Regions from separate parts of the Alicyclobacillus fodiniaquatilis genome, predicted to be linked through region 3. Evidence: riboswitches for the same ligand, from Rfam matches in the RefSeq annotation. Region 3 holds a riboswitch; each other region holds the start of a gene.
The links. A riboswitch is a leader RNA that binds a small molecule or an ion and turns the genes downstream of it on or off. The one in region 3 is predicted to bind cyclic di-AMP.
Positions count from the first base shown of each region.

Region 1: linked by a shared signal. The riboswitch ahead of ACFSB2_RS25850 (C40 family peptidase) and the one ahead of ACFSB2_RS21055 (hypothetical protein) in region 3 are both predicted to bind cyclic di-AMP.
Region 2: linked by a shared signal. The riboswitch ahead of ACFSB2_RS09700 (APC family permease) and the one ahead of ACFSB2_RS21055 (hypothetical protein) in region 3 are both predicted to bind cyclic di-AMP.

Region 1 is NZ_JBHUCX010000100.1:45,389-55,662, reverse strand. Features, by position in the region: gene ACFSB2_RS25875 (glycoside hydrolase family 44 protein) at 232-2,247, shown strand; gene ACFSB2_RS25870 (alpha-L-rhamnosidase-related protein) at 2,378-5,200, opposite strand; gene csaA (chaperone CsaA) at 5,662-5,991, shown strand; gene ACFSB2_RS25860 (group-specific protein) at 6,033-6,431, shown strand; gene ACFSB2_RS25855 (GNAT family N-acetyltransferase) at 6,519-6,944, shown strand; gene ACFSB2_RS25850 (C40 family peptidase) at 7,452-8,354, opposite strand; cyclic di-AMP (ydaO/yuaA leader) riboswitch at 8,358-8,478, opposite strand; gene ACFSB2_RS25845 (transglycosylase domain-containing protein) at 8,912-10,274, opposite strand, start outside.
Region 2 is NZ_JBHUCX010000024.1:71,829-82,102, reverse strand. Features, by position in the region: gene clpX (ATP-dependent protease ATP-binding subunit ClpX) at 1-975, opposite strand, end outside; gene clpP (ATP-dependent Clp endopeptidase proteolytic subunit ClpP) at 1,067-1,660, opposite strand; gene tig (trigger factor) at 1,772-3,064, opposite strand; gene ACFSB2_RS09700 (APC family permease) at 3,541-5,448, opposite strand; cyclic di-AMP (ydaO/yuaA leader) riboswitch at 5,526-5,652, opposite strand; gene ACFSB2_RS09695 (hypothetical protein) at 5,963-6,160, shown strand; gene ACFSB2_RS09690 (hypothetical protein) at 6,519-6,947, shown strand; gene ACFSB2_RS09685 (hypothetical protein) at 7,314-7,451, shown strand; tRNA gene ACFSB2_RS09680 (tRNA-Arg) at 8,117-8,193, opposite strand; tRNA gene ACFSB2_RS09675 (tRNA-Gly) at 8,197-8,270, opposite strand; gene ACFSB2_RS09670 (YfcE family phosphodiesterase) at 8,332-8,862, opposite strand; gene rdgB (RdgB/HAM1 family non-canonical purine NTP pyrophosphatase) at 8,859-9,452, opposite strand; gene murI (glutamate racemase) at 9,541-10,274, opposite strand, start outside.
Region 3 is NZ_JBHUCX010000087.1:12,442-22,715, forward strand. Features, by position in the region: gene ACFSB2_RS21040 (Gfo/Idh/MocA family protein) at 1-348, opposite strand, end outside; gene ACFSB2_RS21045 (sugar phosphate isomerase/epimerase family protein) at 381-1,169, opposite strand; gene ACFSB2_RS21050 (AI-2E family transporter) at 1,598-2,725, shown strand; cyclic di-AMP (ydaO/yuaA leader) riboswitch at 2,789-2,918, shown strand; gene ACFSB2_RS21055 (hypothetical protein) at 3,006-3,302, shown strand; gene ACFSB2_RS21060 (NAD(P)/FAD-dependent oxidoreductase) at 3,256-4,389, opposite strand; gene ACFSB2_RS21065 (C40 family peptidase) at 4,888-6,051, shown strand; gene ACFSB2_RS21070 (hypothetical protein) at 6,150-6,335, opposite strand; gene ACFSB2_RS21075 (FadR/GntR family transcriptional regulator) at 6,584-7,294, shown strand; gene ACFSB2_RS21080 ((Fe-S)-binding protein) at 7,291-8,034, shown strand; gene ACFSB2_RS21085 (LutB/LldF family L-lactate oxidation iron-sulfur protein) at 8,031-9,476, shown strand; gene ACFSB2_RS21090 (LutC/YkgG family protein) at 9,550-10,140, shown strand.

The sequences.
Region 1 (10,274 bases), on a different contig from region 3:
ACAATATAAATAACGGCATTTTTATTTTGATTAAATTTTATTATCGGATAAAAACTTAAGTAAAGTGCTCAATTCACGCCTTCAACAGTAAATGTCCAAAGAATCTCACTTCGTAATGTTGTATAAAACAAAATTAAAAATAATTAATTTCAAAAGGATTAATGAAATGACGTCGAAGTATATTTTTGTATGACACAGCAATCCATGCAACCAGATAGGGGAGGTCTGAAAATGCATCTAAACGTGCAAAAGAAACACTATGTAGCCACCTTGGTGTTAGGGGGGAGTCTAATTGGCATTCTGATGCCGACTGCTGTCGCGCACGCGGATACGTCAACCGGTCCGGCATTGAGTGTCGATGTAGCGGCAAATCGCCACACTATCAGCCCTGATATTTACGGAGTCAATGCTGGGGTGGACGCTGCGACCGCAAAGGAAATGGGCGCGACCGTATTCCGCTGGGGCGGCGACGCAACCACTAATTACAACTGGCAGGTCGACTCGAGTAATTCCGGCCGGGATTGGTTCTATACAGGTGGTGGAACGGCCAATCCTAGACCAGGCGGACAAGTGGACGACATGATCAATGAAGCGACCAGCGTCAGCGCCAAGAGCGTCGTCACCATTCCCATCATCGGTTGGGTGAACAAGACGAACACACCAAACGCCTCGTATCCGTCTGGAGCGTACCCATCAACCGTAACGTTGACCGACTCAAACGGAAATCAAGTGACGGGTCCCTACTTTGCGCCACTCGATGGTCTGACCGGATCGACACTTGGAACCAATATTCCTGCTGGCTATGATCCTTATCTGACATTGCCGGATGGCGAATACGCCGGCAGCGGTATGACCTGGGCGAATGGTGACGCACTTGCGACAGACGACTGGTCGGATTACACATCTGTTCTTGACACCGACGTTCAGCGAAACTATCTCAAAGTCGATCCGCAGTGGATGAAAGGCTGGATTCAACATATCGTGGCACAGCATGGAAATTCCGCGAAATCCGGCGTCATCTACCAAATGGACAATGAGCCGTTTAGTTGGTCGAACATTCACTACGACGTCCACCCCAACAACACCACGTATGATGAAGTATTACAAGACACACTGGCGTACGCGTCCATGATTAAAAAGACCGATCCGACAGCACAAATTCTCGGACCGTCACCGTGGGGAGCTCCCGCCTACTTTGGCGGCGACTATAGCGATTATTCAAATCCGGAATCGGATTACCCGCATGGGATGTATTTCATTCCCTGGTACTTACAGCAGATGCATCAAGCCTCACAGAAATCCGGTGTCCGCTTGTTGAACTACCTCGATGTTCACTATTACCCACCGACAGGGAACAACAATGCGGACGATCCAACCACCGACGCGCTCCGCTTGCGGTCCACACGCGCGCTGTGGGATCCCACGTACACTACAGAAGATTGGATGGGCCAGTGGTTCACGCCTGCACAGCAACTTGATCTCATCCCAAGGTTGCAGAATTGGGTGAACCAGTATTACCCAGGTACTAAAATCTCCATCACCGAGTACAATTGGGGCGATCTCGGGAATATCAACGGCGCCTTGGCGCAAGCTGACGTCCTTGGTATCTTCGGTCGAGAAGGTGTCTCCTTGGCCACCCTTTGGGGGCCGCCGACAAGCATGGAACCCGGTGCATTCGCCTTCAAAATGTACCGCAACTATGATGGCCAAGGCAGCACGTTTGGCAATATCTCTGTACAGTCCACCAGCGCAGACCAAAGTCAGTTGGCCATCTATGGCGCAGAACGAACAGACACCGACAACCAAGGGAAGGGCCCGCACGGCCAAAGCCAAGACGCATTGACCATGATGGTGATCAATAAAACGGGCAATGATCTGACAAGTGCGGTCAATATTCAGAATTTCAGTCCTGACAAAGCGGCGACTGCCCAAGTCTACAACTACAGTTCCGCAGACCTGAACAACATTGTCCATGAACCAGATGCGACCATCACCAAGGACAGTGGTACAAGCGAAGAAGGCTTCCCGAACGAATCGGTGACCGAGACATTCCCGGCAAACTCGATTACACTGCTCGTGCTGCCAGGCCATATGCAGCCGAACGCGCATACGACACCAGGTGACGGGAAGCCAGGTCACGGAAATCAAAATGGAGGCAATGTACCCTCGCCAGGTAAACCAACTGATGCCACTCCACCAGTTGGTGTGCTGCAAAGATACTCCAAGGGGCATCCTGGCTTGCATTAATTGGGTCGCACTTAAGCATTTCCAAAAGCACTCCGTACATTTTCACAAGTGTACGGAGTGCTTTTAGTAACGTACAACGTACAATAACAGATAGAAACGAATCTCAATCAGGCGTTTATCCCCTCTGATTTCAAGACATCTGGACAACTGGAACATCGAACAGGGATACAGTGCCCACTCGCACACCAGCAGGCACTTTCACGTAGTCGAGCACACGGCCATGCGCTTCTGTATGCCACTTCACTTCGATACAGCCGCGCGGATGAGGAAATGCCCCTTCCGCCTCCGTCACGCTGTGAGCCTGCACACGAATGTCGACGACGTCCAAATTGGGCGCCTCGGGAAAATGCACCCCGAGCAATTGCTTGGACAAGTAAAATGTCGGACTGGCAGACCAGGCATGGCATAAACTGAGATTCAAATCAAAATACTCCGGACAGGTGCGCAGCCCCTGCGCCAGCATCCACCCCCACCCCTGACGTATCAAGCGCTCTGCAGTTTCCGCCATGCCCAATTGGTAAAGCGCGTCCAAGATGTAAAACGCATAGCTCGGAGATATCAGCACGCCGTGTTGTGGGCTGTAACCATCGACAAACAAAGAACGCAATTCGCGGGCTGCAAAATGTTGTATAGACGCACTTTGCGCAGCATCGACAACACCCGCGCGTACAGCAAACAAACTCGCATGCACCGAATGTGTGGTGCGTTCCAAGTTGTCGCTGTAGCATCCCAAATCCGGATTCCAAAACTGCTCGTATATCGATTTGGACAAAATGTCGATCCGCCGCTGCAAAGCTTGAACTTCCGCCACTTCCCCAATGGCTTCAGCCAGCACGACTGCACTTTGCAGAGCGATCAAGTAAACGCAGCTGAAAACACAGTGAATCCCGGTATTGTCCATGTATCCCTCTTTGATCATCAAATCTCCATGAAAGCCACCGTACATTGCCTTGATGTTCCGATGGACGTCCCATTCGGAATCAAGCAATAGATCTGCACGTTCGTCCGCAAGTTCGTGGAACCAGGCAAGATTGTTTTGCATCGCTTGCCAATATGTGCGAATGAACGCTTTATCCCCCGTCATTTCGTAATAGATTCGATAGCCCTCCAGCATATTCAGCGCAAAATCACTGATGGTGTAATCACCAGTGTTCGGATAGCAGGCGCGGAATTTACCGGTGTCATCCGGAGATTGCCCGAACAGCTCCAGACAACGGCGCATGAGGGCGTGATCGCCAAAAGTGGCGAGGTTGACGCAGTACTGAATGATGGTGTCGCGTCCATACATTCCCCGTTCACGCGTTGGGCAATCCTCGTAGATGTCTTCCATGTTTGCAGCTTGCGTGCGCAATCCTAACTGCCAAATCTCGTTGAAAAGCGGATCGGAACACGCGAATGCGCCTTTGAGCTCGACTGGATAATTTGCGGATCTCAGTAGAACTTGCTTGACTGTCACATCGCGCGATGTATTGCGAACGGTGATTTTGCCATAGCGAAAGCCGCGCGGCTGACTCAGCAACCAATCGCTTTCATCCTCACTGCAAATCATTCGGTCACCCAGCCCATAGTAATGCACATGCTTTAGATGCATTCGATCCGGCAGTAGGTGTTCACTGTACGTCAAATCAACCGTTGCACCCTGGACGCCAACGAAAGACAACTCTGGCAACACAAGCCGTGTTTGATCCAGTTCGAACGTGATGGAAAAACCATGGGGGTAGTCAGCAAGGGAAAAAACATGACCTTCGAGTTGATTAGGCGCCACCACCTCCAATGGTTCCCCATAGTCGTCCCAGCTGGTTTCCCGGCAAGGACTTTGGGCGGATTCATGTGCTGCAACATGCACCCAACCTCCGATTTCCGCCAATGGATCATCTGGTGCATAAGGAACTGGTTTATCTTGAATAAACTGCGCATATTCGTCGCGAGTCAGTATTGGCGTATGCAAGAAGATCTCATTTGAGCCAGCATTGCGCACAGCGGAGACGAACAAACCACAATCACTGGGGAGCGCCAAATAGTGATGCAAGATATCCTGGTACGCGTTGACCTGGCCGAAGTAGTGGTTCCAGCCTTTTTTCAATGGAAAACGTTGTTGAAACCGCATGTTTTTGTTGATGGCTTCGGCGCCAGAAGGGAGCTTTTCTCCGTTGATCCAGGTTTCACCGTAGAATACGCCTGCTGTGACCACTTGATCCGCCGGGGAATATATCCACGTGGTGTAGGCGACAAATGGGCTAAAATCTTCGCCAGCATCTTCACCGACAAACGGCAGCGGTAGATCAAACGAATACAAATCTTCGCGTTTTTCCAGCGGGAGGACGTGCAATACGCGGGAAATGGAAATGGGTTCTAGTGACATATAAGGGATGTTACGCGAAGACAGTTCGCCCCATATCGCTTGGTTGGACAATTCAACTGCAACATCCCAATGAGTATCAGTAAAATCGGTATCATTCCAGCCTATCTCTGCAAAATTTTGATCGTACAAATCTATGGCTTTTAAGGCAAAACTGGCTTTAGGGGCATAGCGTCCATGTGCGTGATCCGGTGTACATTTCCAAGTGCCTGCTTGAGTTCCGAGTTCTACCGTTTGCCCTGATTTTTGCACAACCGTCCCCCAAGCGATCATGCCTGCCCCGGATTGCATGGACATAAACGTCTTGTGGCCAAAATAGTTCACCTGAACCGCAATTACGTTTTTACCGGGTCGCAAGTACGGCGCGATGTCATGCGTGTCATACTGTGGAAAGTGCGGATCAAAGCGAACTGGACCAAATTGGAGAAACTGTCCATTGATAAATAACTGATACGAGGTGTCCGCAAAAATGTTCAACTCCGCAGATTCTACGCTGTCCTCAATCAAAAAGTCCTTACGAAACCTGGCAAATAAATTTCGTCCTTGACCTGTGGAATCACACCAGACAAATTTCGCCTCTTTTGGCTTGGACATCATTGATCTCCTCCCTGCAAATCATGAATGATCCACTTTGGGTTTAAGCGCTTTCATCCTTTTCTCGACGACTTAGAAGATTGAACCCGCGATACAAACCACCGACTGGTTCTCATGCTGTAGACGGTACTGCGCTACATGACAACACATATTCCAATGTATATATCCAAGCACTCGTAACAAAATATCTTATTAATCAAAAGTTAACACAAATAAACGGTACGATTCAATTGTTTTTAAGGAAGCCAGTTAGTTGAAGCAGGCGTTAATATAGACAGTTGTCAAAGGCCCTCAGGATCAAGGCCTAACGAGCTCATTTTTGCTGATACTGAGTTGAAGGATATCCGTTAACCGGAATGATGGCATCACAGGCACAAAACGATTTCAACAGATTTTTGTACCACATAAATTGGCGTACAATATATGTAACAGTCAAATCCTTCTTTAAAAGGAGCTATCTCATGGCTACGATTGATGATTTTTTAAAACTTGACCTTCGTGTTGGCACCGTTGTAGAAGCAGAACCCTTTCCAGAGGCACGTATTCCAGCGATCAGAATGAAAATCGATTTTGGCGATTTTGGAATGAAACGTTCGAGCGCACAGATTACAAAACGATATACGCCTGAATCGATTGTAGGTCGGCAAGTCGTCGCCGTCGTGAACTTCCCGCCAAGGCGAATCGCTGGATTTGAATCAGAGGTGTTGGTCCTTGGTGGGGTTCCAGAGAAAGGTGATGTGATATTGCTTCAGCCTGATGGTGATGTTCCAAATGGAACACCCATTGCCTGAAGCTAATTTACTAGGAGATAAATTATTAGGAGATAGATCAGATGCACAAATTCTACATTGCGTCGAGCTTTCGAAATATTGATGCTGTTCATTACGTAAGCCAACATTTGAAGAGTAAAGGTTACATTCAAACTTACGATTGGACCGAAAACTCTGAATCCCACCACACTCTGGCCTTTACTTTTGAAGACCTGAAACACATTGGGCAAAAAGAAAAGCAAGCTGTATTGGACGCTGATATTTTAATTGTATTGTTGCCAGGTGGAAAAGGAACCCATGTTGAATTAGGGATTGCACTTGGACACGGAAAGCGGATTTTTCTTCACTCACCTGACCAGGCGATAAATCAGCTCGAAGCGACAAGCACTTTCTATCATTTGCCTGAAGTTGAAAAAAGCTATGGGAGTTTGGATGATTTGGTGGAAAAAGTAACCGCATGATGACGCTTGATGGGAAACTGTGTGATAGGTGTGAACCATAGTTCCGGTATTACTTTTAACTAGCAAAACACTTGGGGGGCAAGGAAAATGACCCAAGATTTCACCATTCGGAACGGAGAAGTCGATGATAAATCCCTTATTCAGAAATATGGAGAAATTGATCCTGAATGGGCACTGAACGAAGGACTTCTTGCGGTAGCTTTTTCCGACACCAGTTTTCATGTTTTTATTGCTGAGACGTCAAAAGAAGCCGTGGGGTACGGATTGATGCGTATGGAGCGTGGCTCAAATCGTGACGCCATGATTTATGTTGTCTATATCTCGAAGCATGCCCGCCGTCAGGGATATGGCATGGCTTTGATGAATCACATGCTCGAAACTGCAGCAAATTCAAACTGCAAAATCGTTCGCTTAATGGTCAATGTTGATAACGTTTCGGCGTGTACTCTATACAAGAATCTTGGTTTTACTGAGCGCAGGATAGAGATGCACTTGAACTTGGAAAACAAATAGCGTCCTTATTCTATCGTATCAACGGCGATTTCCAACGGCATATATACCTGAAAATCGCTTTCGCAAAATCGCTCTCAAAGTATGCAAATCGTTCAATACACGTTTCACATCCGGGTGATGAAGAATTGACAAGAAAACCGCTAGCATTGCTCACAGTCATCTTCGCGTTGTTTTTGAGTGGTTGTGCACAAAAACAAAATGAGAATAGCTCCATGCATGCCGCTCCTCAAGTGCGTACAAAAGAAACTCAACCGCGCAATGTCCTTTTGGCCCTACATTCCGATAATAGCGAACACGAAACTTTTATCTGTAACGCCTTCTTAATCATGTACACAGTCCAATCCGTATCGTACTACTCAATTGAAAGCAGCCCTAAAGGTGAGTCCCAAGCAGGATGCTTTGGGACTCACGATGATGCACGTTTGTTCGTGTTACCCAAAAAGTGAAGGTAACACAAAACCTATCGTTCTGTTTTATGTACTGATATCTTTATAAATTGATCTCTACTTATATACCGGGATTGGTTGATTTTACATAAAGAGGTCCCCAGTAGTATGGGTCGTTTAAATCTCGTATCTGAACACCCTGTGATGAGGTCGCAGAGATAAATTGACTATTCCCGACGTAAATACCAACATGCGAAATCTCTTGCCCATCCGTATTAAAGAAGACAAGATCACCAGGTTGTAGATTTGACTTTGCTATCGTTTGTCCAATTTGTGCTTGATCAGCTGCTGTCCTGGGAAGAGATATGCCAAAATGTGCGAACACTGTTTGAACCAAGCCAGAACAGTCGATTCCCTTCGAGGATTCTCCTCCCATTTGATACGGTGTACCGATAAATTGTTTTGCGTAGCTAACGATTTGTTGGCCAGAAACAGCGGAAGGACTAGACACCTCATAATCAGTTAAAAGAATTTGCGTGTCATTTGATATGTTCCATGTTGTTCCGTTCCATTGTGATTTAATGCCCAAACAATTAAGAATCTGCATGATGTACCATATGGGCATGTATGTAGTTTGATTCCCGGAGCTAGGATCTACATTAACAATTTGATTGATCCTCTGAACAAAGGTTCCGTTTATATAAATTGAACTAGAACCATTGTCGACATGTAGATCACTTACATTTGGAGTATGAGATGTGCTGAGGTTCCAAACAGGACTTTTCCATGTACTATGAATATTGGCGTTATCGAGTGCTTGCATGATGTACCAAATTGGCATATACGTTGTACCATCATGCACGACGGCAGACGGTTTTGAAACAATTTTCCCGTTCAATGCGATGGATTTTTGCTGTAAAGCTGGACGATTGGTACTCGCAAATGCTGTAAGAGGATTGACAGTGACCGCAATACTAGCACAAACGGCACTAGTACGTAGAGACATAAGGACTTTTTTCTTCAATCTTTCGGCTCCTTCTGAGTCCTACGAGGTTAGTTGTCGGGTTCGGGAGAAGGCTCCCCTACACGATTCGCGATTCACCCCAGTTAAATCGTCCCCCGTTCTTGCGATTCGGACATTTAATCTCAATATTCAGTTGACTGGACAATTTGATTGAAAGGATTTATCTCAGTAATATTAAGATTCGTATGAAAGGTAGCAACTTTAAGGGTCAAGCATGTAACACATGGGCGCATGATAGTTACAAATGCGCTCGGCAACCACCATTACAGTACGCTCTGGTAAGAAACATCATGGAATTGCTCTCTGGGAGAGGGTTATCACATATGTGGGATGAATTCTATTCAAAGGGTTATGGGTAAAAGCTGGGTGTTATGGGTTACTGTTGGGTGTTTATGTATCTTTCATCAATATCTCCAAGAGCGTTTTTTCAGGTGTTTCAGCCCCAGCAGGGGCAGGGGCCGACTGGATCGATCCCCTATTTTAATCCTGATATTGTCACCAAATCGCAAAATTAATAAACCTTTTATATGGAAATGCGGGCTTCTTGTATCGTTCCACTATTTTCTGTGATGCGAAGGATGTTTATGTCCCCTTGGTGATGTATGCCTCTTTAACGATTTTATCCTAGGACGCCGCCTTTTCGTCGGATGTATAGCCTGACTTTTTTTATAAGCTGCAGTCGCAACCCCCTGCGATGCTGGATAAGGGCCAACATCAAATTTTTCTGGTTTCACCCCCGACTCGGCAATTTGGACGATATCTTTAAAGATTTTTGCCGCATTAGCCGATGGGTCAAGTGGTGACATCGTTAAATGGTATTGAGGAGACGATTTATCGTACCCAATGTAGACAGACCCGACAATATTCGGGGTGTATCCATCAAACCAGGCATTCCTAACCCAATTGGACTCCCCAGTCAGTCCAGGACTGTACTGAACGGTCCCTGTTTTCCCGGCAACACCCCACCCCGGCACTTTGGCTACAGTCCCGGTTCCGTAATCAACAACATCCTCCATCAATCGAGTCATATTTGTAGCCGTTGTTGGTTTCATTATCGCTTTTGAAGAAGAATGAAACTGATATACTGTTTTACCCGATTGATTTACCACACGCGTGATTAAATGGGACTTCATTTGAACTCCATTGTCATCGAACGGTTCATATGCTTGAGCCATTTCCAGTGGATTCACTCCATATTGCATACCGCCTATGGCGACACCTAGGTGCTCCCGGTCATTCTTGGTTAGTGCAATCCCATCTTTCATTGCAAACGATGTTCCCGTAGCTATCCCTATTTTGTCGAGGAGCCAAACAGATGCTACGTTTTGGGACCACTCAAGACCATACTGTAACGTGACTTTTGCCGGTGCATTCGCGTCCCAGTTTTGCGGTATGTAACCACCACCAAAATCCTGAGGACTGTTATCGAGAATAGAACTCGGTTTCCACTTCCCGCTTTGGATTGCTGGTGCATATTCCATAATCGGCTTGATGGATGAACCAGGTGAGCTGTTCGTGTAGGCTCTATCCAACCCTAATTGGGTAAATCCTTGCTTGCGTGAACCCGCAGCTCCAAGAATGCCACCTGTTTTCGGGTCGAGAAACACAGCGGCTCCCTGGACAACTGTACCCGACGGTTGCCCAGGGAAATCATGATCGTAATTTTTGCTCCAAAAAATCGTATCTACTGCCTTCTGTACGCGAGGATTAATTGTCGTATAGATTTTCAATCCGCCATGCAGAAGTTGTTCCGAGGTAATACCGATGCGCGCTGCGTAATCAAATAGAAAGTTCGTAAACAACGGATATTTGTCCCATGACTCGTCCGGAAACGCATGATACTTAACCCCTAATGGCGCCTTCTCCGCGATAGTTGCCACTTGAGTGCTAATGTATCCGTATTTAACCATGTTGAGAAGA
Region 2 (10,274 bases), on a different contig from region 3:
CTTGGGTTCTGTCAGAATCTGTTTCAAAGCCGCTTCATCCAATGCGTCCAATGTCGTCACCACTGGAAGACGTCCAATGAACTCCGGAATCAAGCCGAACTTCAACAGATCTTCAGGGAGCGCTTTGTGCATGATGCCGATGTCTTTCGCATCCTGCCCCGCAATGGCGCTGCCAAAACCGATGACCTTGCTGCCAAGACGACGTTTGATAATCGGTTCAATCCCGTCAAAAGCGCCGCCGCAAATGAACAATACATTTGTGGTGTCAATTTGAATAAATTCTTGATGCGGATGCTTGCGGCCCCCCTGCGGCGGTACACTAGCCACCGTGCCTTCAAGAATTTTGAGCAACGCTTGCTGCACGCCTTCACCAGAAACGTCGCGTGTGATGGACGGATTTTCCGACTTACGCGCAATTTTATCGATTTCATCGATGTAAATAATGCCGCGTTCGGCCTTTTCGATGTCGTAATCCGCTGACTGAATGAGCTTCAGCAAAATGTTTTCGACATCTTCGCCAACATAACCAGCCTCAGTCAAAGACGTCGCATCTGCAATCGCAAAAGGAACGTTCAAAATCTTCGCCAGTGTTTGCGCAAGCAACGTCTTACCGCTACCCGTCGGCCCAATCAGCAGAATGTTACTTTTTGCAAGTTCAATATCTTCACTTTTTTGCGTTCCAGCATTAATTCGCTTGTAGTGATTGTACACCGCAACAGACAACGACCGTTTCGCCTGTTCCTGCCCAATCACATATTGATCTAAAATGGATTTGATTTCTGTTGGTTTAGGTACATCCTTGAGTTCGAAATCCTCTTCCTCACCCAACTGTTCCTCAACAATTTCGTTACACAATTCAATACATTCATCACAGATGTATACGCCGGGACCGGCAACCAACTTGCGCACTTGCTCCTGTGTCTTACCACAGAAGGAGCACTTCAGTTGACCCTTTTCCTCGTTAAACTTGAACATGAAATGTTCCCTCCCCAAGAATGAGGTTACCACGACTTTGAGTTCTAGACAAAACGACCGTCCAAAGCGACTCCTCGTATTCCTTGAACCATCACACTTGCAGGGACCCTTTTGCCAATACCTCGTCAATCAGTCCATACTCTGCTGCCGCAGCGGCTGATAAAAAGTTATCGCGATCCGTATCACGTTCAATACGCTCTAGGGGTTGCCCTGTCCTCTCAGCTAAAATCTGGTTCAATTTAAACTTGGTCTTCAGCATCCAGTCGGCATGAATCTGAATATCAGATGCTTGCCCCTCGACACCACCAAGCGGTTGATGAATCATAATCTCAGCGTTCGGCAGTGCATACCGTTTTCCCTTCTCACCAGCAGCCAACAAAAATGCGCCCATGCTCGCAGCCATCCCCACGCACATCGTGGATACGGCTGGACGAATATGTTGCATGGTATCATATATGGCTAGTCCTGCGGTTACAGAACCTCCAGGACTGTTGATGTACAACTGGACATCTTTGTCTGGATCATCCGCGGCAAGAAAAAGCAGTTGCGCAATAATCGCATTTGCAACATTGTCGTCAATTGCGGTTCCAAGCAAAACAATTCGGTCCTTGAGCAGACGCGAATAAATGTCATAAGAACGCTCACCGCGACTGGTTTGTTCAATCACATATGGCACAAGACTCACACTGCCGCCCCCCATCAACCATCAAGGTATACCTCTGTGTGTGACAAGACAAGGTGACATGTCACCTTGTCTTGTCACACACATCATTCGGTTTTTACAGTGTACCGCTTTTTAAGCCAGTTTGCTATTTTGTACGAGCAATTCAATCGTTTTACGCGTTGCCAAATCATGCTTGAACGACTCTAAATTCGGGTCGCGAACGCCCATCAGCTCACGAACTTTATCCAACTCCAGACCTGTGTTGGCAGCCACTTTTTCAAGTTCTGCATTCAGGTCATCGTCGTTCACAGTCACGCCTTCAGCCTCTGTGATGGCTTCAAGCACCAAACTTGTCCGAACGCTCTTTTCTGCCGCCTCACGGAACTGATTGCGCATTTCCTCCATGCTTGTGCCGGTAAACTCAAGATAAGCGTCAAACGGAATCTGCTGCATCTGTAACTGTTGTGAGAAAGAATTGAGCTGATGATCAATTTCATGCTCCACCATTACGCTCGGCACGTCAATGGTAGCATTTTCCGTGACCTTTGAGACCACTTCGTCTTCAATAAACCGCTTGTGATCCTGCTCGGCACGTTCTTCCAGGCGTTTTTTCAAATCAGCTTTGTATTCATCCACGGTCTCGAAATCGCTAATTTCCTGCACGAACTCATCGTCCAATTCACGGAGCACTTTCCGCTTGATATCGTGCAACACGACATGGAACTTAGCCGCTTTATCTTGCAATGACTTTACGTGGTAATCCTCTGGGAAAGTCACTTCGATATCGCGCGATTCTCCTGTTTTCAGACCAATCAACTGATCTTCGAAGCCGCCGATGAACGTGCCAGATCCGATTTCCAATTGGAAGTTTTCAGCTTCTCCGCCTTCAAACGGTTCATCATCCACAGTTCCGCGGAAATCAATGCTCACTGTGTCCCCGTTTTCAATGGCGCCATCTTCCACAACTTCGATTTCAGCATGGCTTTTGAGCACCTGCTCAATTTCTTGGTCGATGGTCTCATCGGTGACATCGAATGACTTATCTTGAATTTCGATACCCTTGTACTCGCCCAATGTCACTTCCGGTTTCACCGTGACAGTCGCTTTAAAAATGAACGGCTTTCCTTGTTCTAGCTGAACGACATCCACACTTGGACGATCCACCGGTTCAATTCCAGCTTCCTCCACAGCTTCTTGATAAGCTTGTGGCAAAAGCAAATCAACCGCGTCTTGGTACAGTGCTTCCACACCAAACTTCGCTTCAAAAATCCGGCGCGGTACTTTGCCTTTGCGGAACCCTGGAATATTTACATTTTTACTCACCTTTTTGAAAGCATCGTTCAATGCGTTGGCAAATCGGTCACTTGCGACCTCTACTTCCAATACGCCAACGTTGACCTCTGTCTTCTCCCACTTTGCTGTCATGAAAAAACGTCCTCCTAACAGTCAATGATCTGCGCATAAGCAAACCACAATCTTCAAATCGCCAACAATATCCTTATATAGCCCGGCTCATGAGGACTGATATAAAGCAGACCCCGCCCCACAGCGCGAGCCTATGTATCGCAAGCTGATGCCCAATCTGCGAAGTGAGCATCCCAGCGTGGGATGCTCACGAAATTGCCAGCGTGGCGTCCCAGAAGGGGCTCAAACCCCTGACCCACAGCTCACTTTAGAAGGCCGATAAAGCCACGTGGCAAGAGTAACCCAATTGGCGTAAATCCCCCGGTTTTATAGGGGTTTGCGATTTTTGATTATCCATTACTTATCATCTTTTGTCAACCGTATTCAGTCTTTGTGCCCGTATCGTTCCCAAGCGATAAGATGCAGATGCATGTCTATACTGATATCTCCAAAGCCGAGTTTCCTGGCGTCGCGCCATCTGCAATACAGGCAATTGATTACTTGGGCAATTGAAAAGGCAATGTGCTTACAACGACTTCACGGTGTCTCAACATCCACGCCCGTATCAGTAACGACGACTGATTATGCAGAATTTGGTGCCACCATTTTTTAGGGATGAATTGACCGATCAACAGTTGGATATGATCAGGTTTCCCGTTTTCATAATTCTCCAGTCTCTTGATAAAGCGAGACAGCGGGATAAGCAGCGAGCGATACTCGCTCTTCACAGTGACTAGGCGACATGGCGCTCCCCACTCCGCCCACTTCTTTTCCATCAGTTCAATAGACTCATCATCAAATCCGATATATAGCGCTACCACATCGGTTGTCGTACTCAAGGCAAAAGATACCGTTTGTCGAACAATCTGGTGGACACTTGACACAAGTACAATCGAAATGACGCGATGCTTCAACGGCGGTGAATGTTCGATATCAATTCGAAGGGCATCTGCCACGTCGTTGTAGTGCTTGCGAATTCGCATCGCCAGAAAGACCAAAATCGGCAGAATGACAAGAACGATCCACGCTCCGCTTGTAAACTTTGTCACAGCAACCACGACGGATACCACCGCGGTTACGATCGCGCCGATCAGATTGATAACCGCCTTCACTTTCCAACCGCGCCCCTTGACCTTCGTCCAACGCCGTGTAAGGCCGAGTTGAGCAATCGTAAATGCAAGAAATACGCCAATAGAGTACAAGGGAATCAGGGCGTTTGTCTGAGCGCTAAAAACCTCTACTAAAAGGATGGACAATGCAGCCAGCACAATCATGCCATTCGAGTAGCCTAGTCTGTCTCCTCGTATGACCAATGCCCGTGGCAGAAAACCGTCGGCCGCAACGAGCGCTGAAAGCTGTGGAAAACCTGTAAATGTGGAGTTTGCGGCCAAGATTAAAACAAGGAACGTGGCCCATATGATGACTTGATAGATAATGCCGTGTCCGAAGTATATCAAAAGCAGTTGCGAAAGCATGGTGTTATTCTGACTGACAGAGACACCCTGTACGTATAAACTGTATGAATAACCAAGCAGTGTGACTGACGTCACAATCCCTAAAGACACGTAGGCTTTTATGGCGCCTGATTTTGATTCGCGGAAAATGGGAACAGCATTCGAAATCGTTTCTATACCTGTCAACGACGAACAGGCCGAACTGAATGCCTTTAGGAGAAGCAACAGCGTCAGCCCTTGAGGGATCGTTCCCCACGTGGGCGTGTGTGTTTGTACAAACCCATGCTTCAATTCATTCGCAAAACCCGTTCCGACCAAAAACAACATGCATACCATAAAGAAGATGGTTGGCGCGGAAAAGATTTTTGCAGATTCGCTCACGCCACGCAGATTGACAAAAAGTATAATCAGTACACAGAGCACCGAAAGAGATGTTTCATGCGGAGCTAAAGCTGGGTACGACGATGCCATCGTCTGAATGCCAGATGAAACCGACACTGCTACGGTTAAAACATAGTCGATGAGCAGCGCGCTTGCAGCAATCAAGCCAACCCATTTGCCCTTAAAGTTATCCTTTGCGATAGCATAGGCGCCACCGCCACTCGGATAGGCAATGACACCCATGATATAAGACGTGATGAGAATGACCAACAACAGAACGGTCGAAGCCGTGATGGGCACAATCATCCATTTCACACCAGGCCCAAGCTTGCTTAATTCCGTAATGCCAGCCTCAGGACCGTACGCGACGGACGAGTACAAATCGGCGGCAAGAATGGGCAACGCAATTCCCCAAAACAACTTCATATGCGATTGGTTCAATTCTCTGGTTCGCAATGGTCTGCCAATCAAGAGTCGCTTTACGTTTCCAAAATTGAATAATGCAAACATCACGGCGACAACAGCCAAACTAATGAGCACGGGGTGCACCCAGGGGATGTCTTTTGTCATTTTTATCTATAACCTCCATTAACTCCTTCTTGATTATTCGTCTCTAGGTTTTTGTTATACATAAAAATGCATAGGAAGCACCCCTCCTGCAACGCCGACGAAGTTAGCTGACGGGTTCGGGTGGCAGTATCACCCGTCCATTTGGATTCACCCCATAATACGTGGTTCCTCCGCTCCCATAGCGGGATTAGGCGTATATCAAATCAACATAGATATTTTACTCCCGTTGTAGAGGATATCAACATGGACGGTTTTTGCGACCTTCATTTACTTAGCGCATTTGGAGCGTGATCGAACCTAGCGTCGTGTGGGAATGAATTTAAGATAGGTGGTTGAGGGTGTTTCGCAAAAAACGACTACAAGATACTCGTTTTTGGTAACGGTTACAAAATTGATGTTCACAATGCAAGCGATTTACACGGAGAAAAGTTCACATTGCAAGCGTTTCACTCCCAACCGCTGTTGGTTGCACAGCCATATACTGTAGTCAACAAGAAGAAAGAGGTGCTGTACCATGCAACCATTCGATACGAAAGCAATGCAATTCGTATACCAAGCTCGGCTAGAATTGGCCGCAAACAATCGCCGTGGTTTTGGGATTGTGAAACCGGCAAACACAAACAACTTTTTCCGCAAGCTGTGGAAGACAATCACTGAACCAAACTCACGAGTCGAAACCAACCGCAAGTTCGGAAAGAAGTCAATTTCCTGATGTAGGGAATTGGCTTCTTTCTTTTTTACGCTTGCACATTTACCTCTACCCTGCTTCACCTCCTATATACGTCACTCCAATCGTGAGAATAAGATCGGCACTTTGGTGCCGTGCCATCCGCAATGCCTTGATTGACTGGCATTTTCATGATTCTGCTTGTGCAGGACGCATCACGCATGGCGGTCTGCAAAAAGCATGCCGCTTTTATTCTGCTTGCACTTATCCATTCAGTTCATTTTTCCGAATCACTACTGAGCGGTCGCTGTTTAAATTCCACCTTTGCACTGGTGTACATGCCCGTACAAGCCTTTTGAAATCCACATAAGATGTGGCATCAAATAAAAAGAGGTGAAAACAGATGACCGCTTTACTTGATGCTCGTACCTCCCAAAACGCCAGCACTGCGGGTTCTATCGCCGTCCCTATCCTTGTAATTGATACACCACAACTATTCGGTCAAGTCGGGTTGAATCTGTACAATGCGCCAACAGACAGCACAATTGACGTACAATTTTCAGGAGTCATTGCGGTACAACTCCCTCTTGCGCTCGTCGCCATCACCATCACAGTTGTCCGTGGAACATTGTCAACTGATCCAGTCGTATTCTCGCAGAGTTCCACATTTGATCTATCCGTCTTGGCGCCGCAAGATATTGCTTTCAGCGGTTCGGATTTCAATGTACCTCACGTTGCCAACCAGCCGTATACCGCATTTATATCCTCAAACCTGCTGGGTACCATTCGTGTAGGTCCTGAAAGTTTCAATGCATCAGCTTACACGTCGTAAATCGTTAGATGAGGTATGGAGCAATTCCATACCTCATCTAAACAGTCCAGGACAAAACCCATCGATTCTGAAGTGGATGATTCGACGTGCTGACACCTCCGCAAATTCCTTGATATTTCACCACTGCAAAAAACGGATCCAACATTGCCGCTCCAGCGACCAAACGCTGATATAGCGATACCACTGACGACATCCCCCATCACAGTCATTGGGCATACAATACTGGCCACACGCCCTAAAATTTCGATCCCGCCCCTCTCTTTCAGCATGAGTACCCAAGGATGTCATCATCAGGGCATTAGCCGTCTCAGGATTGATCGCGCCTTCATATCTTACGTTGAGGATATACGAGGGGAGGGCGTTTTCATGGATGGACTACTTGGTGGATACACACGCTGGGCAATCGTGTTCTTGATCATTTTCGTGCTGTTCTTCTTGCTTGTGCCAGCTGTTGGTTATGGTGCAGCTACCAGCTGTAGCTGTGCAGGTGGAGTCGGATACTAATTAAAATAGGCCCTCACTACCCAGGTGAGGGCTGAGTTTTTTTGACGTGTAAAGGATGTAAACAAGTCTGGATGCCAGAGGAATGCGCCCGGGAATACCAATCTGCGCAGTAAGTTTGGTAACCAGGTGCATCACTTTTCGCATTGGAATCGATTATCCCCACGCGTCAACTCGATCAATTGCAAGTCCTAAAATGTGGCGCGATCCTCAATCCAATTCGAATCAATAAATGGAATAAATATAAAAATTATATATCAAGATAACATATTGGAACTTAGAGACAATAGCCGTCTCAGGATTGATCGGGTCTCCATATGTTACATCCATGACATATCGAGAGGAGGGCATTTTCATGGGAGCGTTTGGAGGATATACGCAATGGGCAGTTGTGTTCTTGATCATCTTCGTGCTCTTCATTTTGCTCGTGCCTTATGCAGGCGGTTATGGTGCAGCTACCAGCTGTGCGTGAGCAGGCGGCGGATACTAAATAAAAATGCGCCCTCACCTTCATGGTGAGGGTATTGAGTTGGATTTAGCGCCGTCATTACTGTACAGATACCATCTCCAAGTAATCATTGCCAAGCAGTGATGGCACTTCTTCAAATAAACAAAGAAAAGAGCTCCTCGAAAAGTACCGAGAAGCTTGATACGATGGGTATCTCTCTTGGCGTCCCAGGAGGGGCTCGAACCCCCGACCCACAGCTTAGAAGGCTGTTGCTCTATCCAACTGAGCTACTGAGACAAATGGAGCGGGTGATGGGAATCGAACCCACGCTATCAGCTTGGAAGGCTGAAGTTCTACCATTGAACTACACCCGCATTCAACCACATTTGACAGTGTAGACGAAAGTTCGCCGAATATCAAGACTGTATATATCGTTCATTTTGTAATGGAAGTAACGAAGCTAGAGAGCGTTCTTCCATCGGTGGTCTGATGATCGACCTTACAGACAACTTTTCCTGCTTGCACATCCACGGTTAACACTGCATAAGTACACACTTTAAACCCGCCTCGTGATGCGGACAAACTCCCAGGATTGATGAGCAGCACACCGTCTACTTCCTTCACCATTGCAATATGTGTATGACCATATACCGCAATCGTTGCGCCTATTTCCCGAGCGCGGGCGGCAAGCGCATCCAACGAAGAATTGACGCCTAGACGATGGCCATGCGTGAGATAGATCCGTACCCCAGCATCAACCACCCGTTCTATTGGGTAGGTTGATGTAGGGACATCACAGTTGCCTGCCACACCCTGAACAGGCACATCCACCTGCTTCGCCAACCAAATCGCATCAACAGTCTCATCACCAGCATGCAAAAACAAATCCACATCAGGGGACAAAAGCGCCGCAGCATGAAGTTCATGCTGCAACAGGTGCGTATCACTGACAATACACAGTTTCAAAGCGAAACAATTCCTTTCCAGCCCTCAACGAGACGATGGACTGCCCTTGCACGATGTGAATATGCTGCTTTTTCCGCAGGCGTCATTTCACCAAATGTCAAAGTGCTGCCTTCTGGGACAAACAGTGGATCATAACCAAAGCCAGCTTGTCCATGCACAGTGTCTTTTATGGTTCCTTGGACGACCCCTTCGACAGTGAGGAGCACTTCTCCGCGACAGCACAGAGACAACGCGCAGACAAACTCTGCCACTGCGCTTTTTACACCACATTCGTGCAACCGCGCAATTAACTTGTCATTGTTTGCTTTATCATCCCCATGCCGCCCAGCATAGCGGGCCGAATATACACCAGGCTCGCCGTTCAACAAAGGGACGCGCACTCCCGAGTCATCCGCAAGGACGAGATCCGGCAGCAGTTTTGAATAAAAAAGCGCCTTTTGCTCAGCATTGGCCACAAACGTGACACCTGTTTCGGGAGATTCGGCAATTTCATCCGGCAAGAAGTCCAAGTCGAGATCTGGAACTTGGAGTAAATGACGAAATTCTTCTGCTTTGTGCCGATTGTGCGTTGCAATCACGACTTTGGGCATATGCAGCACACGCCCCCTTCTCTTTCAGATAGGCTGTTTTCATCAGCCAAATCACGTAAAGCTACTGGTGCAAGAAATTCAAGATGAGCTATTGCACGATGACACGTTGAATCTGCTGGCGGGATGACAGAGGTAATGTGACTTGTGTCACAGCCTCCGCCTTGACAGATGCTGAAAACCAGTTTGCCAAAGCCAACCGCATTTTGCTGCCGTCTCCTGTTGTGAAATACGTATGCGTTGGCATCGCCAAGGAGCGATTTTGCATCTCCCGCGCCGCCAGCATCGACTCCACAGCGGAAGCCGTCGCATCGGCCGAAGAAATCACCGACACCGCAGGTCCCATCGCACGACGAATGACCCCGGCAAGCAAGGGGTAATGTGTGCATCCCAAAACCAGTGTATCAATCTCGGTGCTTTTAAACACTTCCAGCGATGTGCGAACCGTATGCTCCACAACCGCGCCGTCAAAAAGCCCTTGTTCGACCAGCGGCACAAAAGCTGGACAAGCGTGTTCGTAAACCTCAATGTCTGGCGCCAGTTCCCGAATCGCCGTCTGATACGCGTGACTGCCAATGGTCACGCTCGTGCCGATCACGCCGATTTTCCCGGATTGGGACGCCGTAACCGCCGCGTGCGCCCCCGGCTTGATGACGCCGAGAACAGGCACGGAAAACATCCTTTGCAGCGTCGGTAAAGCTGCCGCTGTAGCTGTGTTGCATGCGACGACAATGCATTTAACGCGCTGTTCCAAGAGAAATTGTGCAATTTCAACAGCATAGCGCGTCACATCTTCTGTGGACAGATCCCCATAGGGACATCTTG
Region 3 (10,274 bases):
CAACAACTGCTTTTCTTGGATGGCTTTTAGAATTTGATCCGCCGGCTCATGCGCAACGGAAATTGGTTTTTCCACCAACATCGGAAGACCGCGTTCAATCACAGTCAATTCCGGTTCGCCATGGGCAAATGGCGGAACACAGATATACACGCCATCCAGTTTTTCGCTGTCCAGCATCTGGTTTAAATCCGTATACCCAACGGCGTCGTATTTTCTCGCCATCTCATTCAGTCGCTGCGGATTTACATCGTACATCGCGGCTACACGCGCGTCGTCCATCCCTGTGATGTTGCGCAGATGCACTTCAGAAATTCCACCGACGCCAATGAATCCAATATTTAGTGCCATTATCGAAATCTCCCCTTGTCATTCGTCGTATTTTAGAGCTGAGAAGCCATAAAACGTCGACTGGCGGCAAGTGTTTCGGCTGGATCCCCAGGCACGCCGCACTCCAGCGACATCCACCCCTTGTATCCGCTTTCTTTGAGCGCCGCAAAACCGGAGCGAAAGTCAGTGTGGCCCAACCCAGGCAGCAACCGATTGGAATCAGCCAAATGCACATATCCAATCCAGTCCGAAGCCTTCCGGATGGAACTGGCGATATCGGACTCCTCAATACTCATATGAAAGAAATCCGCCAATATCGTCATGTGTTGCGATTTTACCCGTTCGCAAATATGCACCGCCTGCTCCAAGCGATTGATATAGTGCGTCTCGTAGCGATTTAAAGGCTCCAGGATAACCTTGGTCCCTTGTTGCCCTGCATACTCCGCCAGTTCGCCAAGCTGCTCGACCAGAAGCTCTTCTTCCATTTCCAATGGCGTTTTCCAAGGTGTCAAATCCGGCAACTGCGGACTGCCAAAAATCGGCACCACAATCACTCCATCTTTTGCGCCAACCTCCGCGGCCAATGATAATAGTTGCTTAATTTCTTCACGAGATTGCAACCTATCTTCCTTCTGCGGGAACAACAAACCGAACTTAAATCCGCCACATATACAGGTCGCCGTGATACCGGTTTCATTCAGTGTCGAACGAATTTCGTCTACACGTGATGCCAAACCATCCCCGCGCAGTTCCACGCCTTCATAACCAAATTTCCGAAGATTCTCAACCTTTTCACGAAAAGAAGTACCAGGAACTAGATTCTCTTGGGCTGCAAATTTCACCAGTGTCCCACCCCTTGTCTTCAACGCTGTTGGACTACATACTATATACGATTAAGCATAACACTCATTCTCAGCTCTGAAAAGTAAAATCTCATTCCACTACAAGGTCATAGAACATGTGATCATTTGTGATTTCTGCACAGATTCCCCCTTCTCCTCATCCACCCAAATGGTGATAAATATGCTATTCTTAATGCATTCAAAAACAGTTGCGCCGTCGGACAGACACGCGTTCAGGTACACAACAACCCACCGCGCAGTTCGCCTGCCGCACGCCATCAGGATCATCATGACCAACTGCGTCCATCAAGCGCCTCATGACGTTGCACAAGGTAGCAGTTTATTCACAAATATTCTTTTATAGAATCAGGATTTTAGCTGAAGCAGCCAAACCGTTGGCTGCTTCAAGTTATGAAGGGAGTTTATGCATGGGTAAATCCGAAAAAGAATTAAAAATTCAACACTACATGGGCAGCCTGTTGGAAATTGTCGGCTCACTCTTGCTTGTAGTGCTCATTCTGGTCATCTTCGCTTTCGTCTTCAAATATATTGTTCCATTCGTCCTGGCTGCGCTCTTGGCTGTCGTGTTCTTGCCGATTGTCCGCCTGCTTGAACGCCTTGGTCTCCCCCGCATCGCGTCAGTGCTCATCTCCATGCTTGGATCTGTTGTGATCTTGGCGTTGCTCTGTACATTCGCAGCCATTGCCATCGCCAACGAAGCAACGACCTTCTCCAGCACGCTTGCGCCGTACTTCGCACAACTCGAAGACTGGATTGAGCATCCGACGAAATTACAGGCGCTGTTTTTGGGTCATCTGCCGCCGCATGTGGCTGCCGAGATTCAGAATCAAGCGGTGCATTCACTAAGCGGCATCGAGCACTGGATTCAGCTATTTGCAAACGTGCTACTCAACCTTGTGACAGAGTTCCCTGACTGGCTGTTCATCATTGGCATCGCGCTCGTTGCCACCTACTTTATGCTCATCAATCGAACAGCCATGTACCATAGTTTTGTAAAGATCCTCCCTCCAGGTTGGGAAGGAAAAATCTCTGCCACCATTCGCGACATGATACGGGCTTTTGTCGCCACCATTCGCGTGCAACTGATTTTGATGGCGATGTCTGGCGCACTGGCGATGATCGCCATGTGGATACTTCACATCCCGGACGCCTTCATCATGGGCCTGTTGTTCGGTCTTGCAGCCATCATCCCCTTCATTGGCTCATTCATCATCACGATTCCCTGGGCCATAGGCAGCTTTGCCATGGGGGACACATCACTGGGCATCAAGGTGCTGCTGATTCAAGTGATCATCCTGTTGATTGTGCATATGATCACGCCAAAGCTGACGGCCAACAACGTCGGTCTCGACACTTTGTCCACGCTCTTTGCCCTATACGTCGGCATGAAAATCATCGGATTCACAGGGATTTTCATCGGCCCTGTCCTGCTGATTGGCATCAAGTCACTGTTGCGCAAACATCTGATCGGCGATTTGTTTCCTGGTGTGGACACGCTTCAAGAACATCCAGACGATAAACGCACGCCATCGTGATCGACCAGAACGGCAAGATTTGCCGCTTGAATGCGTGTGTGTTAACATAAAGTTACTAAACTTCATATGTGCTCGCTGAATTCCGCAAGGAAGCGGGGGAACCGATATTTTGGGGTGAATCCAGATGTTTCTGGTAGGACATGCAGAAGTCCGAATCCGTCAGCTAACTTCGCAAGCGCATGATAGAGCAATGAACCTCCGTTGGCGTGCCAACGGAGGTTTCTGTGTTTATTCGGCCATATCTCATCAAACCATGACAAAACCAAAAGAGGTGAAGCGCATGTTTGGAACCAAAGCCACTCGCAAGGGAACACTTGACGTGCCCGCTGATAAACCAGTCACCAATCTGCATCGCTTCCGGGCGCATATGTTCGCAGACACGAACGACGTGCATGTGCGCCTGCATGATAGTCGAGCGGAAAAGGACTATCTGGATATCCGCCTCGGTTGTCAAGGTGACGCAAAAGGCAGCAAACTAAAAAGATTACTTTATGTCGTCGGCAGCATTTTTGCTTTTCTGTTGATGGTGTTCATCGCGCGGAAAATCGAGCGACAGAAAAAGGAGCCAAATCAATAAGTTGGTTCCCAAGTATGCGCTCAGCGACCGCAATCCCCGAATACGCCCCCGTCGTGAGTCCTCCTGCGCCATGTCCCGTGGCTACATATAATCCATCGACACTGGGAATGGCGCCGAGCACAGGCATATTGTCGGGGCTCGCCGGGCGCAGTCCAACGCGAACCTCGGCAATGCTCCCCGCCCCCAGTCCAGGGGCGATTCGCAGTGCTTCGCGCAGCAGTTCCTGCATGCCCAATGCCGTTACCCGCGTGTCGTAGCCACTGCCTGTTTCCCGCGTTGCGCCAACGACTACGCGATGCTCTGGGAAAGTCAACATGTAGTGGGAGTGGAACCCGACAATGATGGGCCACTTATCTGTGCGCTGCGCCATCTGCAGATGCAAAATCTGACCTTTTTGCGGCGTGATCGGAATGTCGATGCCTGTTGCCGCGCCAAATTGGTTGGACCACGCGCCACCGCAAATCATGACGGCGTCGGCGGTCAGTACGTCATCGTCGACATGGACAGCAGACACGCGTCCAGCGCTACACGCAATTCTGGCTTCGCCATGCACAACATTCGCGCCGCGACGGATGGCTGCCTGTTTGAGCGCATTGCATAAATACCTGCCGTTGAGGCGCGCTGCATCTGACATGTAAATGGCCCCTGTGATTTCACCAAGCGCGGGAAAATACGCCTTGGCTTCAGCAGCATCTAGACGGGCAATGGTCCCTAGATTTGGTGCGCCAGCCATCTTCCTTTCCAGCAAGAGCCGCTCGACGAGCACAAGCCGCTGCGCTTCTTCTTCATTTGCCGCCACGTACAGACCGCCAACCACCTCGTAACCCGTGTCCGTTTCGCCGTCTTCCGCCAACTGGGCGATGAGTTTGGGATAGTGTGAGGCTGCCGCATAAGAGAGCGGATAATAAGGCGCAGGCGGCGAAAAACTGGACGCTGGTGAAACAATGCCAGCCCCTGCCGCTGTCGCTTTTCCAGTGTGATCCGCGTCAATCAACGTCACCTTCACTTGCGAACGCGCAAGTTGATACGCTGCTGCCGCGCCTACGACGCCGCCGCCAATTACAATCACTTCAGCCTGTGTCGACAACTGTCGAACCACCTTTGTATCTGAATTTTTATCGTTTAACGTTGGTAAAATTCCATTTTCCATCTTGTAGCCATTATAGACGGTCAGCAGGAATCCTTCTACGCCACGCGATATGAATGTAGACAACCAGCAAATCGCGTGTTCGATTCGATCACGCCGACGGCAGTGATTCATATTGAATGAGATTTTCCTGCTGCTGCCCGTGTGGGGCACATGACACATCGCGCTCTACTTCAGATGTCATCTTCAATTTCACAAACACGGACAAAAAATCTGTAGACAATCGAATCTTTTTATAGAGAGTTAAGCGTTTTTTCCGCGATTTTTCACCCTCGACATCGCATGGCGCATCCCTCATGTGAAGCGTCATCATCAGCACATACTCAGGAATTTTTTTGAGTGCGGCAGGGAAACAAATTTTTTTGTCGAATCATGACCGCTAGGAACATCACCTGTCGAAAGACATTATTGAAAGACATATTGATTGTGAGGAAAAAGATGAATTTTAAAGTGAAACTTGCTTCCTTAACCGTCAGTACAATGGCCCTTTTAACCTTTACCCTACCGACTGTTCAAGCAGACTCGTTGTCAGATGAGAATCAAAAGTTGTCGGATTTGCAGAGTCAAGCGTCCAGCTTGTCAAATCAGATTCAATCGAACCAGGCTAAAGCGGCGGCGCTCACCAACGCCATTGATTCGTATAACGACGCGCTGCACAATGTCAGTTTGCAAATCGACACAACCAACCAGCAGATGGCGCAACTGCAGTCTCGTGAAAAGACCTTGACCATCCAACTGGCTAAAAATCAGAAGGAACTGACTGCCAAACAAGATGAACTCGTTCAGTTATTGACCACTGAATACGAAGATGGTCATGTTCCGTATCTAGCTGTTCTATTTCATGCGACCAGTTTTCAAGATTTACTCTCTAGAATTTACAATATGACGCTCGTTTCCAATGCGCAAAACAATGTTGTCAATTCGGTCAAACAATTGAAACAGTCTCTGGTGACCAAACAGAATGCCGTGAAGGCTTCAGAAAACCAGCAGAAAAAAGTAAAAACGCAACTGCTGAGCCTGCAAGCAACTGACCGCACCATCAAAGCATCCCGCGAGCATGACCTGACCCAAATTAAATCCAGAATTCAGTCAGGACAGGCGCAACAAGGTGAACTGGAAAGCCAGATTTCCTTGACACAGTCCCAAATTCAAGCGATTAAGGCTGAGACATTGGCAGCGGAAACGCAAGCCGCAAACCCGTCTTACGTCGCCCAACAGCAAGCATCATTGGTCAGTGCGAGTGCAAGCGGCATCGTCGGTTACGCAGAATCCTTTATGGGAACCCCATATGTCTGGGGCGGTACCAGTCCGTCTGGTTTTGATTGCTCTGGGTTCACACAGTATGTGCTGGGGCACTTTGGTGTATCCATCACCCGCACTTCGGAAGAACAATTCGCTTCTGGCGTGCCCGTAAGTGAAAGTGATTTACAACCAGGCGACCTTGTTTTCTTTAGCACGTATGCGCCAGGTGCATCACATGTCGGCATTTACATCGGCGGCGGCATGATGGTCGACGCTGAAGACAATGGCGTTTCTCTCGATAGCATCTCAAATTCTTACTGGGGCCCAAAATATATTGGTGCAAGACGCTATATCAAGTAAGACTCTGAAATGTTCTTGAAGGACAGCAAGACGACCGACAGACATCGCCATACTATGACACGGACATGTTGATGAAATAGGAAGGCAAGCGGCGCACCTTATTTTCGCAGGGTTCGCCGCTTGCCAAACCAATGAAACCCCTCAATCAATGCGGCGATTTTGCCCAACTGCACGAGAAGCGGCTGAATGGCAAGAAAGGCCATCAGAATAACCGCTGCGACCACACACAGTAAAAGCGCAATCAAAGCCAGTAGTACGATGAGTATGATTAAAAGAATATGCAACGTTATTCCTCCTCCCTCACTTCTATCCTACTAGATTATCCTATTGCCTGCCAGCCATTTACCAATTGAGAGTAAGGAATATATCCCCATTTCCAATCGTGTGCGCCTGTAAATTCCACTCCTATTCCCCAAACCATTGCACCTATGCTCATCCAATGTTATCCTTTAGACATCAGATGACTTAATCACTCGGTCTTATATGCTCTAGTCAAACAAATGAATGTATTTACAGCACGAAGGGGGCCATCATGTCATTACTCCCAGTCCAACAGGCAAAAACATATGAATTGGTGATTGAGCGGATCAAACAAGCTATTCTCGATGGCACATTTGCGCCCGGCAGCCGCCTGCCTTCTGTGAAATCGCTTGCGTCCACACTTGGCGTCGGTCAGGCAGCCGTGCGTGAAGCCATAAGCGCTTTGCGCGTGCTGCACCTGGTCGAAGTGCGGCAAGGCGACGGCACGTTTGTCGCTCCACTTGATGCCAACGAAGTCGCCAATCGCGTTCAGCGGCTCGAAATACTGGCGCAACGGGATGTCCACGCATTGCTGGAATTGCGCATCTGGGTGGAAACAGGCGCCAGCCGCTATGCTGCACAACGGCGCAGTGAAGGGCATTTGGCGGAAATGCACAGCATTCTCGACGCCATGCAACGTGATTTGGGGAAGGCCGAGCTTGGGGAAGAGGCCGATTGGCAGTTTCACTATGCCATCGCCAAAGCATCGCAGAACCCATACATGCAAACCTTGATGGATACGATTGCTGAACGCATTCAATCTGCGCTTTTGGCCAGTCGCCTGGCACTGTACCGCATCCCTGGCGAAGATGCGCGACTGGTTGAGCAGCATCAGATGATTTACGACGCCATTCTACAACAAGATGGCGCCGCCGCAATGCAGGCCATGCAGCAACATCTTCAGCACGTTTCAACCCAATTGTCAGGAGGCGAGATGATATGAAAGTCAGTTTGTTCATCACTTGTGTCGTCGATAGCATCTTTCCGAATGTCGGCGTCGCCATGACCCGAATTTTGCAAGCGCATGGTTGCGAAGTGACATTCGCGCCCGAACAAACCTGCTGTGGTCAGCCTTCTTTTAACAGCGGCTATTGCGACGTTTCTCGCGACGTTGGCACGACGCTTTTGCGCGCATTTGAAGACGCGGATGTGGTCGTCAGCCCATCCGGCTCCTGCGTCGGCATGATTCACCATTACTACCCCGAACTGTTCGCTGACACACCATGGCGCGACAAAGCGAATCAACTTGCGGATAAAGTCTATGAATTCTCGCAATTTCTCGTCAATGTCCTCAAGGTGGAAGACCTGGGCGCCCGCTTTCCCCATACCGTGACATATCATCCATCCTGCCATGGTTCGCGTTTACTCGGCGTCAAAGACGAGCCGCGACGCTTGTTGCATCATGTCCGCGATATGGAAATGGTAGATCTCCCCTATGCGCAAGACTGCTGCGGCTTCGGTGGCACATTTGCCGTGAAGATGGGCAACATTTCAGGCGCGATGGTCGATGAAAAAGCGCAGCACGTCAAAGAGACGCAAGCAGATGTGCTTGTCGGCACAGACATGGGCTGCCTGATGAACATCGGCGGCCGTTTAAACCGAACGGGCTCACCTGTACGCGTCATGCATTTGGCCGAGCTGTTGGATGAAGGTATCCGCAACGGAAAGGAGATCTTGGCATGACACAATTGCGACAAGGCGGCCATGCTACGACTGTCATCAACCGCGCAGAAAATGCGATGCAAGACGAATTCTTGCGCACAGCGGTGCGCTTTACGACAGATAGGCTGCGCAACAAGAAACAGGCTGTGACAGAGACGTTCGGCCAGTGGGAAGCTTGGCGCAAACGCGGTGAGGCGATTCGCGCGCACACCATCGCCAATTTGGATGCTTATTTGGGTTCGTTCATCGACAAGTTGGAGACGTTGGGTGTACACGTGCATTTGGCGCAAGACGCGCCAGAAGCGATGCGCGCGGTGCGAAAAATCGTCCAGGACAAAAACGCGAAAAAGATCGTCAAATCCAAATCGATGGTTACAGAAGAAATCCACCTCAACCATCATCTCGAAGCTGACGGGATACAAATTGTCGAAACGGACTTGGGTGAGTATATCATCCAACTTGCCCATGAGACGCCATCACACATTATTATCCCGGCAATTCACAAAAATCGAGCGCAAATCCGTGACTTGTTCGAAGCGGCCGGCGCGACCAACCTGTCAACGGAGACATCCGCTTTGACTGCATTCGCCAGACAGAAGCTCCGCGAAGAGTTCCTATCGGCGGATATCGGCATCACGGGCTGCAACTTCGGCATCGCTGAGACGGGATCACTCGTGCTGTTCACCAACGAGGGAAACGCGGACATGGTGATGAATCTGCCGCAAACACACATTGTCGTCATGGGCATGGAGCGCATCCTCCCCAGCTTGAGCGATCTGGAGGTGATGGCCCATCTACTGCCCAAAAGCGCCACAGGCCAAAATGTCATCACCTACATGTCCATGATTACAGGGCAAAGGCGCGCGCTCGATCACGACGGCGCCAAGGAGATGCATGTGGTCATTTTGGACAACGGCCGCTCAAAGCAACTGGGAGATCCGCAGTTTCAAGCCATCCTCCACTGTATTCGCTGCGGCGCCTGCTTGAACGTCTGCCCAGTCTATCGACAAATTGGCGGCCATGCGTATGGCTCTGTCTATCCAGGCCCAATCGGGGCAGTCTTGTCCCCCCTCTTGGCCGGCGGCGAAGAATACAGCGATCTCCCCTACGCCTCAAGCCTGTGCGGTGCCTGCTACGAAGCGTGCCCTGTGCGCATTCCGCTGCATGACATGCTGGTACACCAAAGACAGCGGCAGGTGGCATCTGGCCACGGCAAACCATTGGAGCGGATGGCATTCAATGGATATCGTCAGATGTTTGCCAAACCTGGACGTTACCACTTTGCGCTGCGGATGGCCCGCACGTTCCAGGGACCTTTGGTGAAAGACGGTAAGATCCGCGCCAAAATTGGTCCACTCGCCGGATGGACGGCCAGCCGTGATTTTCCGTCTGTGGCCAAAAAATCATTCCGTGACTTGTGGCCCACATTACAACAGGGGGGCGATTCCCATCGACAAAACTGAGTTTTTGCAAAATATCGCCCATCGTTTGCAGCGCCAACCGGGCGCCCCGCCGACAGCGCGGGAAGTCGTTGGCGTGCCGGAATTTTGGGCGGATCGAACAATGACACAAGAGGCCTGTACCGCCCGGTTTGTCGAGCAATTTTCAGCATTGGGCGGCGAGATTCAGACATTCGCTTCTGTAGAGGCGTTAAAAGACGGTTTGGAAGCATGCCTGCAGGAACTGTGCGCCGACTTGATTGGCGCCTGGGGACAAGCGGCAGATTGGCCGCTGGATGTAGAAGATGTTCTGCAGAAGTGGAACGCCATCCGCTGGGATGAAAGCACGGTGACGCAATTTGCAAGTGTGCAGGTCGGCATTACCAGTTGCGCTTACGCGATAGCCGATACGGGCACATTGGTCATGATGAGCAGCCAAGATCAGGGGCGCAGCGTGCATCTGATTTCAGCCGTGCATCTGGTCGTGATGACGGCGGATCAAATTCGCTTGCGTTTGGGCGAAGTGTTCGCTGATGTGCAAAAGCTGGGTGAGACCGCGCCAGACCAGGTGCCGGCGTCCATCCACTTTGTCAGCGGACCGAGCCGTTCGTCTGACATCGAGAATGATCAAAGCATCGGCGTCCATGGACCGGCCCGCGTCATCATCCTCCTGCTCGACGCGCAATAAACGCTGTATTTTCGATACTTTTGACATTGGAATGACGCCATTCGTTTACGGTGGGCTGTCTCTATTTCCAGCCATTATTTGAGACAGCCCGTCCGCTTTTTCATAGATTCCACGTCGCAATTTCTTTGCCGCGT